DNA from 3 places in the Streptococcus sp. HMSC057G03 genome. Region 1 is predicted to be linked to each of the others. Evidence: predicted binding sites of a transcription regulator. Region 1 holds the regulator's gene; each other region holds the start of a gene.
What was found. Region 1 encodes CtsR, which represses protease genes until heat stress. Its sites were predicted from a motif close to TTGGTCAAAAAAGGTCAAANA; they were not measured.
Positions count from the first base shown of each region.

Region 2: a site for CtsR is predicted at 1,545-1,565, ahead of clpP (ATP-dependent Clp protease proteolytic subunit ClpP). Genes of this name have one in related genera too.
Region 3: a site for CtsR is predicted at 1,294-1,314, ahead of HMPREF2686_RS08745 (ATP-dependent Clp protease ATP-binding subunit). Genes of this name have one in related genera too.

Region 1 covers NZ_KV794423.1:238,838-242,119, forward strand. The annotation lists gene HMPREF2686_RS05115 (ATP-dependent Clp protease ATP-binding subunit) at 1-1,813, opposite strand, end outside; gene HMPREF2686_RS05120 (CtsR family transcriptional regulator) at 1,814-2,278, opposite strand; gene HMPREF2686_RS05125 (alpha-L-fucosidase) at 2,495-3,282, opposite strand, start outside.
Region 2 covers NZ_KV794422.1:78,642-81,923, forward strand. The annotation lists gene mgtA (magnesium-translocating P-type ATPase) at 1-661, shown strand, start outside; gene upp (uracil phosphoribosyltransferase) at 881-1,510, shown strand; gene clpP (ATP-dependent Clp protease proteolytic subunit ClpP) at 1,639-2,229, shown strand; gene HMPREF2686_RS04065 (DUF2129 domain-containing protein) at 2,508-2,786, shown strand; gene HMPREF2686_RS04070 (ABC transporter substrate-binding protein) at 2,895-3,282, shown strand, end outside.
Region 3 covers NZ_KV794434.1:67,327-70,608, reverse strand. The annotation lists gene HMPREF2686_RS08755 (bifunctional methylenetetrahydrofolate dehydrogenase/methenyltetrahydrofolate cyclohydrolase) at 1-730, opposite strand, end outside; gene HMPREF2686_RS08750 (DUF1797 family protein) at 896-1,126, opposite strand; gene HMPREF2686_RS08745 (ATP-dependent Clp protease ATP-binding subunit) at 1,374-3,282, shown strand, end outside.

The DNA of each region.
Region 1 (3,282 bases):
ACTCGCCTCCTTCTTCGTAGCCCACATAGCCTGGAGGGGCACCGTTGAGGCGGCTCGCTGCGAATTTTTCCATATACTCACTCATATCAAAACGGATGAGGGCCGATTCATCATCAAACAGAACTTCCGCCAAAGCTTTGGCTAGCTCTGTTTTTCCGACACCGGTAGGTCCCAGGAACATGAAAGAACCGATCGGACGCTTGTTGCTACGGATACCTGATTGATTGCGTCGAATAGCCCGACTGATACTCGAAACGGCTTGGTCTTGACCAATCACGCGCTTGTGCAATTCTGTTTCTAAGTTGAGGTACTTCTTGGCATCGGTTTGAGTCAGTTTTTGAGTTGGAATACCAGATAATTGGCTCAAGGTCACTAAGACATCTTGGTCAGTGACTTCTTTTTTGTAGACAATGGGAGCGGCCTCTACTTGTAAGAGTTGGGCTGCTTTCTTCCACTTGCCGTCCATCAAGGCCCGATCCAAGGCGGTCAACTCTTCTTTTACGTGACCGTTGGAATCGCGGTTTTGTACAGTAGCTGCCGCTTCATCCAAGAGATCAATGGCTGAATCTGGCAATTGACGGCTGGTCAAATAGCGGTGAGCATATTTGACAGCTGTTTCGATCGCTTCATCGGTAATGGTCACATGATGGTGGTCCTGGTAGGTTTCTTTCAAGCCTTGGAGAATTTGGATGCTATCTGCAACACTTGGCTCTTCAATGGTGACTTTCGCAAAACGCCGAGAAAGGGCTGCATCTTTTTCGATATGCTTTTGGTACTCATCTTGAGTCGTTGCTCCAACTGTACGCAAGGTTCCCCGTGCCAGGGCTGGTTTTAGAATATTGGCTGCGTCTAAGGTCGAATCAATACCGGATCCTGACCCCATAATGGTATGCAGTTCATCGATAAAGAGAATCACGTGACCGTCTTCTTCGATGTCCTGGATGATATTGTTCATCCGTTCTTCAAAGTCCCCACGGAAGCGCGTCCCTGCAACGACATTCATGAGATCCAATTCTAAGACACGCATCTGTGCGATTTCAGCTGGAACATTGCCACTAGCGACACGCTGAGCCAGACCTAAGGCAAGGGCGGTTTTTCCGACCCCTGCTTCTCCCACCAATACAGGATTGTTCTTCGTCTTGCGGCTGAGGATTTGGATCATGCGTGAAATCTCTGCATCCCGGCCGATCACAGGTTCAAGCTGGCCTGCACGCGCCATTTCTGTCAAATCACGGGTATAATCTTCAAGACCTCCACTGGTGCTTGGTGGCATACCCATCATATTTCCCATGGTTTGGCGGTTAGGGTTTTGAGCCCGATAAAGACTCCGGATGGCTTTGATATCATTCTTGTCCCAGCCTGCCTTGTCTTCAAGATTCTTTCGAAGGGAGGCAATAGGAACTCCCTTGTCTTGCTCTGTAAAGGCAAAGCCGGCAAACTCCATGACTTGGATCGCCAAGGTCCCACGGTCTGCTAGAAGAGAGAGGAGCACATGCTCTGTTCCCAAGGTCTTGGCATGAAGGACCTGGGCAATCTCTCTTGCGTGTTTCATAATGGCTTCCATCCGATAAGAAAATGGGAAGATTTCATACCGATTGTCGCTTTGAAAAGCTTGGCCTGTAATATGCTCCGCTGCATCCTGAAACTCATCGATCTGCATAGGATAATCGTTCAGTACAGAACCTGCCACGCTATAGGGATTATTGGCCATAGCCGTCAGGAGATGCCAAGTATCTAAGGTATGCCCCTGATAGTGGCCTGCTAGTATTTGGGCCGCTTCTATACTTTCTAACAGTGCTGTTGAATAGTTCATCTAGTCGGTATTTCCTTTTCTATCTACTTGTTGAATGATTTTTTTCAGCATACTTGCTCGTAGGATGAGAGCATCTCGACCTAGGACCTCATCGGAGGTCGTCGCAAGCAAGAGCTGAGTCTCACGTTGTGTCAATAATTTTTCTTCATAGAGCATCTGGAGGATATCATTAAAGACCTGCTGGCTGATGGTCTCTCCAATATTGGCTGCCAAGTCTTGGAGCATCTGATGATGATCTGAAAACTGGACCTTGCCAATGCGGATATAGCCCCCACCACCGCGCTTGCTCTCTACAATATAGCCTCGGCTCTCGGTAAAGCGGGTCTTAATGACATAGTTAATCTGACTGGGTACGACCTGAAAGACATCGGCTAACTCACTTCTTTTGAGCTCTGCCATGCCAGCTTGAGCCAGCAAGGCCTTGATATAAGCTTCAATGCTATCAGATGTGTTCTTATTTGCCATGATGCTCCTTTCTGGCTTGTTTATTTCTAGATGGATGCTCTGTTCTTGGCCCATAAAAAATGGCCTTGGAGTGTTCCTTCTCATCATTGACCTTATTTGACTATTATACAATTTTTACGGCTGTAAATAAAGCAAAGACTCCATGGAAATAGGAATCTCTTAAGAATACAAAGCAAAAGAGGCTAGTGAGAACTAACCTCTTATGCAAAGAATGAACTACTCTTTGCGACGAGCGAATTTGGCGCCTCCGCCCAAGAAACCTAGACCAAGAAGGCCTAACCAAGCAAAGAAACCACCTTCTTTTGTACCGGTTTGAGGTAGTTTTCCTTCCGATTGTAGAGAAGGACTTTCAACCACTTCTTTTTCCGGATGGTCTGAAGTCAAAACAGAAACTGCTTCTGGGGTTTTCGGTTGGAAGTGGACTGGTCTTTCTTTTTCTTTTTTGTCTTCTGCTTGAGAAAGAGTCGCAACTTCTGGCTGCTCCTTACTTGGAGTGACAGGAGTGGTTGGAGTCGGCATATCAGCTATCAACGGACTTTCTTCCGCTTCCTTCGTTCCGACTTCTGTGATCTGGTCCTGAGCCTCCACTTCGACAAAGGCATCGACTTCTGTCCGAATTTCTTTGCCTTCTTCTTGTCGAACCTCGATTAATTTCAAGCGGCGTCCGACCTTCCCTGCTTGAAGGATCCGGCTTTCGCCCTTAGCCAAGCCCTTGTTCTCACGTGTTTGACTCTCAAATGGAATCTCCTCTGCTTCGATGAGAAGTTCAGGTTTTTCAAGAATCAAATCCCGAACACCTTGATCTGGGCGTGTCTGCGTCAGCGGTTCATAATTGTGAGTATCTTCTAAGATGGTTTCAAGGGCTTCGACTTGATTAGCTGCAGCAACCAAATCTGGTCGCTCTTGATCCAACAACTGAGTCAAGTCCGTCAATTGTCCTTGAACCGTCGGTTTGAGGTCTGCTTTCAAGCGATCGAGAGAAGTAGCTTTGATCTTTTCTACTC
Region 2 (3,282 bases), on a different contig from region 1:
TGCCAATATGACCAAGTACATCAAGATGACGGTCTCTTCTAACTTCGGGAACATCTTCTCTCTTCTCTTCGCCAGCATCTTTTTGCCTTTCCTTCCAATGGCTCCCGTTCATTTGATTGTGCTCAATCTTATCTATGATCTTTCTTGTATCGCCCTTCCTTTTGACAATGTCGACAAGGAATTCCTCAAGAAACCTCGTATCTGGGAAGCAAACTCTATCATGCGTTTTATGGCCTGGATTGGTCCCATTTCATCTGTATTTGATATTATTACCTACATGCTTCTTTACTTCCTTGTTGTTCCTATGATTTTAGGTCATGGCTACAACCATGGAGCAGCAGATGCAGCAGCCTTTATCATGGTGTTCCAAACTGGGTGGTTTATCGAATCCATGTGGTCTCAAACCATGGTTATCCATATGTTGCGTTCACCAAAACTGCCATTTATCCAAAGTCGTCCAGCCTTCTCAGTCGTGGTGACGACTCTAGCAGCAGCCTTCTTTGTAACCTCCCTTCCATATAGTCCTTTGGCTTCTATCTTGAAGTTGAGCCAACTAAATGGATTGTACTTTGTTCTATTGTTTGCGATTATCGTCCTTTATATGCTGAGTGTGACGGTTGTCAAACGTATCTATATTAAGAAGTACAAAGAATGGTTGTAATTGATTGATAGAAAGAGTGAGTCCGAACTTAAAAAATTAAGTGTAAGGGCTCTCTTTTTTTGGTAAAATTTGGTATAATAAGAAGAATGTAAAGTTGGAAATGAAGATTTCCATGTGCTGTGAGTATCAAAGAGGGACTGAAAGAAAGAGTAGAGCTTGACTCCGCTTTTATCATAGCTCTTTTTTGAATAATAACAGCTTAGAAAGAAGGATCTCAAAATGGGAAAATTAGAAGTTATTACACATCCACTGATTCAACACAAATTGTCTATTCTCCGTCGCACGGATACCTCTACGAAGGCCTTTCGTGAATTGGTAGATGAAATTGCTATGTTGATGGGCTACGAAGTGTTGCGTGAATTGCCTCTTGAAGATGTTGAAATTGAAACTCCTATTACTAAAACCGTTCAAAAGCAAATCGCAGGGAAGAAATTGGCTATTGTCCCAATTCTTCGTGCAGGGATTGGGATGGTTGATGGTCTCTTGAGTTTGGTACCAGCTGCTAAGGTTGGCCATATCGGGATGTACCGTGATGAAGAAACCTTGAAACCAGTTGAATACTTGGTGAAATTGCCAGAAGATATTGATCAACGTCGTATCTTTGTAGTAGACCCGATGCTTGCTACGGGTGGATCCGCTATTCTAGCGATTGATTCCTTGAAAAAACGCGGCGCTAGCCATATCAAATTTGTCTGCCTAGTATCAGCGCCAGAAGGGGTGAAAGCTCTTCAAGAAGCTCACCCAGATGTGGATATCTTTACAGCAGCCCTCGATGATCATTTGAATGAACATGGCTACATTGTTCCTGGTCTTGGAGATGCAGGTGACCGTTTATTCGGTACCAAATAAGAAGCCATTCATGATTCGTCCGAAAGGTGCTTAAGATTTGACCTTTTTTGACCATTGGTTTATAATAGCACATATACTTTGAACCTCACGAATCGTGAGAATGAATGGATACTAAAGGAGAAGAATAGATGATTCCAGTAGTTATTGAACAAACCAGTCGTGGAGAACGTTCTTACGATATTTATTCCCGTCTGTTGAAAGATCGAATTATCATGGTAACAGGACCAGTTGAGGACCAAATGGCTAACTCCATTATCGCTCAATTGCTCTTCTTGGATGCCCAAGATAATACAAAAGATATCTATATGTATATCAATACACCAGGGGGTTCTGTCTCTGCAGGTCTCGCCATCGTAGATACTATGAACTTTATCAAGTCAGATGTCCAAACCATTGTCATGGGGATGGCAGCCTCTATGGGGACTGTCATTGCTTCAAGCGGTGCGAAGGGCAAACGCTTCATGTTGCCAAACGCCGAGTACATGATTCACCAACCAATGGGTGGTACTGGTGGTGGTACCCAACAAACCGATATGGCGATTGCAGCAGAACACTTGCTCAAAACACGGAATAACTTGGAAAAAATCCTTGCGGAAAATTCAGGTCAATCCATTGAAAAAGTGCATGCTGATGCGGAACGTGATAATTGGATGAGCGCGCAAGAAACACTTGAATATGGCTTTATTGATGAAATCATGGCCAATAATAAATTGGGCTAAACCATCCTATGGGAAGGTCCGTCAAGAGGCTGGGACAAAAGTCCTAGCCTCTCAATTATTTTTGGATTGTAGAGCAAGACGCAGTGGTTGAGTGGGCTCTACTACGCTGATTTCATCAGCTTTTACAGCCCTACTCAACTGTGCGGAGGTGGGACGACGAAATCGAATTCTAACGAATTACCGATTTCTGTCCCACTCTCTTTTTTTGCTCTTATAAAAGAGTAGTTCTTTTTCTTGAAATTTGATATACTAGTAACAGAACGAGAAAGGGATTGACCATGTTTGAGAAACAAGAAAGAACAGGCTTGATTGTTAAATTGTATTACAATCGAGACGGGAAAAAATTACAATCTGTCGGAGATGTCTTGTACCATTCTAAGAAATGCCGTTATGTCCAATTGTATGTGGACAGTGACAAGGCCGATCAAGTCATGGAAGACTTAAAGAAAGAACGTTATGTCAAAAAGGTCTTGCCTTGCCATCTCAAAGATTTAGATACAGATTTTGTGGGGAGTTTGCAACGATTGGAGACCCCATCTGTGGTCACAGAAGGTTAGAAAACGCAATCATTTGATGGATTGCGCTTTTTTTATTGACAATTGTCAGATAATTCGGTATATTCTTAATGTATTTATTTTAAGATTCATTTAAGGAGATCATTACAAATGAAGAAAAAATTTGCTCTTTCATTTTTAACCCTTGCAAGTGTCGCTCTTCTTGCTGCTTGTGGTGAAGTTTCTACTTCAGGTTCAAACACAACTGGTAACGAAATCGGCAAGGAACTAAAAGTCGGTTTTAACTTTGAAAAAACTGGTGAAGTAGCAGCCTACGGTAGCGCTGAACAAAAAGGTGCTCAATTAGCCGTTGATGAAATCAACGCTAAGGGTGGAGCTGACGGTAAGAAGATCGTTGTCACAGATAAAGATAACAAATCTGAAACAGCTGAAGCAGCTACTATTACAACAAACCTTGTGACCCAATCAAAAGTGAACGCTCTTGTAGGACCTGCAACTTCAGGTGCTACTGCAGCAGCGGTTGCCAACGCTGGTAAAG
Region 3 (3,282 bases), on a different contig from region 1:
CGACATCCCCACACAATTTGCCATTCTCATCGCGATTCATTCCGACGTCAATAACAACGGCGCCTTCTTTCACGAAGTCTGCTGTTACAAATTTCGCACGACCGATCGCAACAACCAAGATATCTGCTCTTCTAGCAATTTTAGGCAGATGATGGGTCCGGGAATGGGTCAAGGTTACCGTCGCATTTTTGGCGAGGAGCAACTGTGCCATTGGTTTTCCAACGATATTGGAACGACCAATCACGACTGCTCGCTTCCCTTCTAGATCAATCCCGTACTCTTTGAACATCTCCATGATCCCAGCGGGAGTTGAAGGCACCATGAGAGGATTCCCAGCCCACAAGCGTCCCATATTCAATGGATGAAAGCCATCCACATCTTTTGTCGGATCAATGGCTAAAAGGACTGCATCCGCATCGATATGCTTAGGCAGTGGCAACTGCACCAAAATCCCATGCCAAAGGGGATCTTGATTGTAGTGTTCGATCACTTCTAATAATTCAGCTTGGCTGATGCTTTCAGGAAGTCGTCTCACTTCACTCCGAAAGCCTGCCGCAATAGCAGAACGCTCTTTATTTCTTACATAGATTTTGCTAGCTGGATTATCTCCTACCACGATGACAACGAGGCCAGGCACAACTCCTGTCTCTTCTTTTAATCGTGCTGTTTTCTTCGCAATCTCACCCTGTAATTTTGTAGCGAGCGCCTTCCCATCAATGAGTGTCGTCATATCAATTCTCTTTCTAGTCAAGTAATGAAAATAGTCCTCTCTATTATAGCAGATTTCAACTCTCAAACCTAACTGTTCCTAATTAGAATTTCCTATAGACGAAAACTATAGCCAGATGGACAAAAAATGAGCTTGAGACCACCCCAAACTCATCCACACAGCTGCTTAGTAAAGCAATTCATAAATTTCCATTGCAATTAAATCAATGCTATCAAATGTATAGGTTTCACGCGCTTCAACATCACGAAGTGTAAAGGTTGAACCTTCTTCTTCATTGTGGTTGTAGGCTACTTCAGCGACAACAACACCGTCACGTTCAAAATTACGTTTCAAGTTTCCACCGTCTTTTGTCATCGTCTCCAAACGGTTGATAATCCGTACTAAATGTGATTCCATTTTATTTCTCCTCTTTACTTTCTACTCTCCTATTTTATCATAAAAGAGAAAGCTCTTCCAATAAAAATTCACATTTTTCCATTGATTTGCTCTTTCTTCAATCCTTAGCGACATTCCGTAGCAAATTCTTGCAAACTTCTAGAATACTGATATAATGAAACTATAAATCTTTGACTATTTTTGACCTTTTAAAAATAGGATTGTCTCTTGATGGAAAACCATCAAAAACCTACTGTGAGGTATGTATATGCTTTGTCAAAATTGTAAAATAAATGAATCAACCATCCATTTATATACAAATGTAAATGGACGTCAGCAGCAAGTAGACCTCTGTCAAAATTGCTATAAAATTATGAAAACAGACCCAAATAACAGCTTCTTGAAAGGCATGACCCAACGGAGCCAACTGACTGGAGATCCCTTCGAAGATTTCTTCAATAACCTTGGAAACTTCCAAAGTCCACAAGAACCTCAAACTCCTCCAACTCAATCCGGAGGCAGTTATGGAGGTGGCGGCTACGGCCAAAACAATAACCGTGGTGGTGGTCAAGATCCTCGTCAAGCACGCCCTCAAAAGCCAAAAGGACTGTTAGAAGAGTTCGGCATCAATGTCACAGAAATTGCCCGCAAAGGGGATATTGACCCTGTCATCGGCCGTGACGAGGAGATTATCCGTGTCATCGAAATTCTCAACCGTCGAACCAAGAACAACCCGGTTCTGATTGGGGAACCTGGGGTCGGAAAGACTGCCGTTGTGGAAGGCCTGGCTCAAAAAATCGTCGATGGCGACGTTCCACATAAATTGCAAGGAAAAGAAGTCATCCGCCTAGACGTCGTCAGCCTCGTTCAGGGCACTGGCATCCGTGGTCAATTCGAAGAACGCATGCAAAAATTAATGGATGAAATTCGTCAACGCGAAGATGTTATTCTGTTCATCGACGAAATCCATGAAATTGTTGGCGCAGGATCAGCCGGCGAAGGCAATATGGACGCTGGAAATATCCTCAAACCAGCCTTAGCGCGTGGAGAACTCCAATTAGTCGGTGCTACTACCCTCAATGAATACCGTATCATTGAAAAAGATGCGGCCTTGGAACGTCGGATGCAGCCCGTTAAGGTCGATGAACCAACGGTTGAAGAAACCATCACCATCCTCAAGGGCATCCAGAAAAAATACGAAGACTACCACCACGTCCACTATACAGACGGGGCCATCGAAGTGGCAGCTATTCTTTCAAACCGCTATATCCAAGATCGCTTCCTGCCAGACAAGGCCATTGATTTGTTGGATGAAGCGGGGTCTAAGATGAACCTGACCCTAAACTTTGTGGATCCAAAAGTGATCGACCAGCGCTTGATTGAAGCTGAAAACCTCAAAGCCCAAGCAACCCGCGAAGAAGATTTTGAAAAAGCAGCCTACTTCCGCGACCAAATCGCGAAATACAAGGAAATGCAAGGTCAACATGTCACCGATCAGGAAACCCCTGTCATCAGTGAAAAAACGATTGAACACATCGTTGAACAAAAGACCAATATTCCTGTTGGTGATTTGAAAGAAAAAGAACAGTCTCAATTGATCAATCTGGCTTCTGATTTGAAAGCTCATGTGATTGGTCAAGACGATGCAGTAGATAAAATCGCGAAAGCCATTCGACGCAATCGTGTCGGCCTAGGATCTCCTAACCGTCCGATCGGAAGCTTCCTCTTTGTCGGACCAACCGGTGTCGGAAAGACCGAATTGTCTAAACAATTGGCGATCGAGCTCTTTGGCTCTGCAGACAATATGATCCGCTTTGACATGAGCGAATACATGGAAAAACATAGCGTAGCGAAACTAGTCGGAGCTCCTCCAGGCTATGTTGGCTACGATGAAGCTGGACAACTAACGGAAAAGGTCCGTCGCAATCCTTACTCCCTCGTGTTATTGGATGAAGTGGAAAAAGCCCATCCAGATGTCATGCACATGTTCTTGCAAGTCTTGGATGATGGCCGTTTGACAGATGGTCAAGGCCGTACCGTTAGCTTCAAAGATACCATTATCATCATGACCTCTAATGCTGGAACTGGCAAAGCTGAGGCCAATGTTGGTTTTGGAGCTGCTCGCGAAGGTCGAACCAACTCTGTACTTGGAGAACTCGGGAATTTCTTTAGCCCTG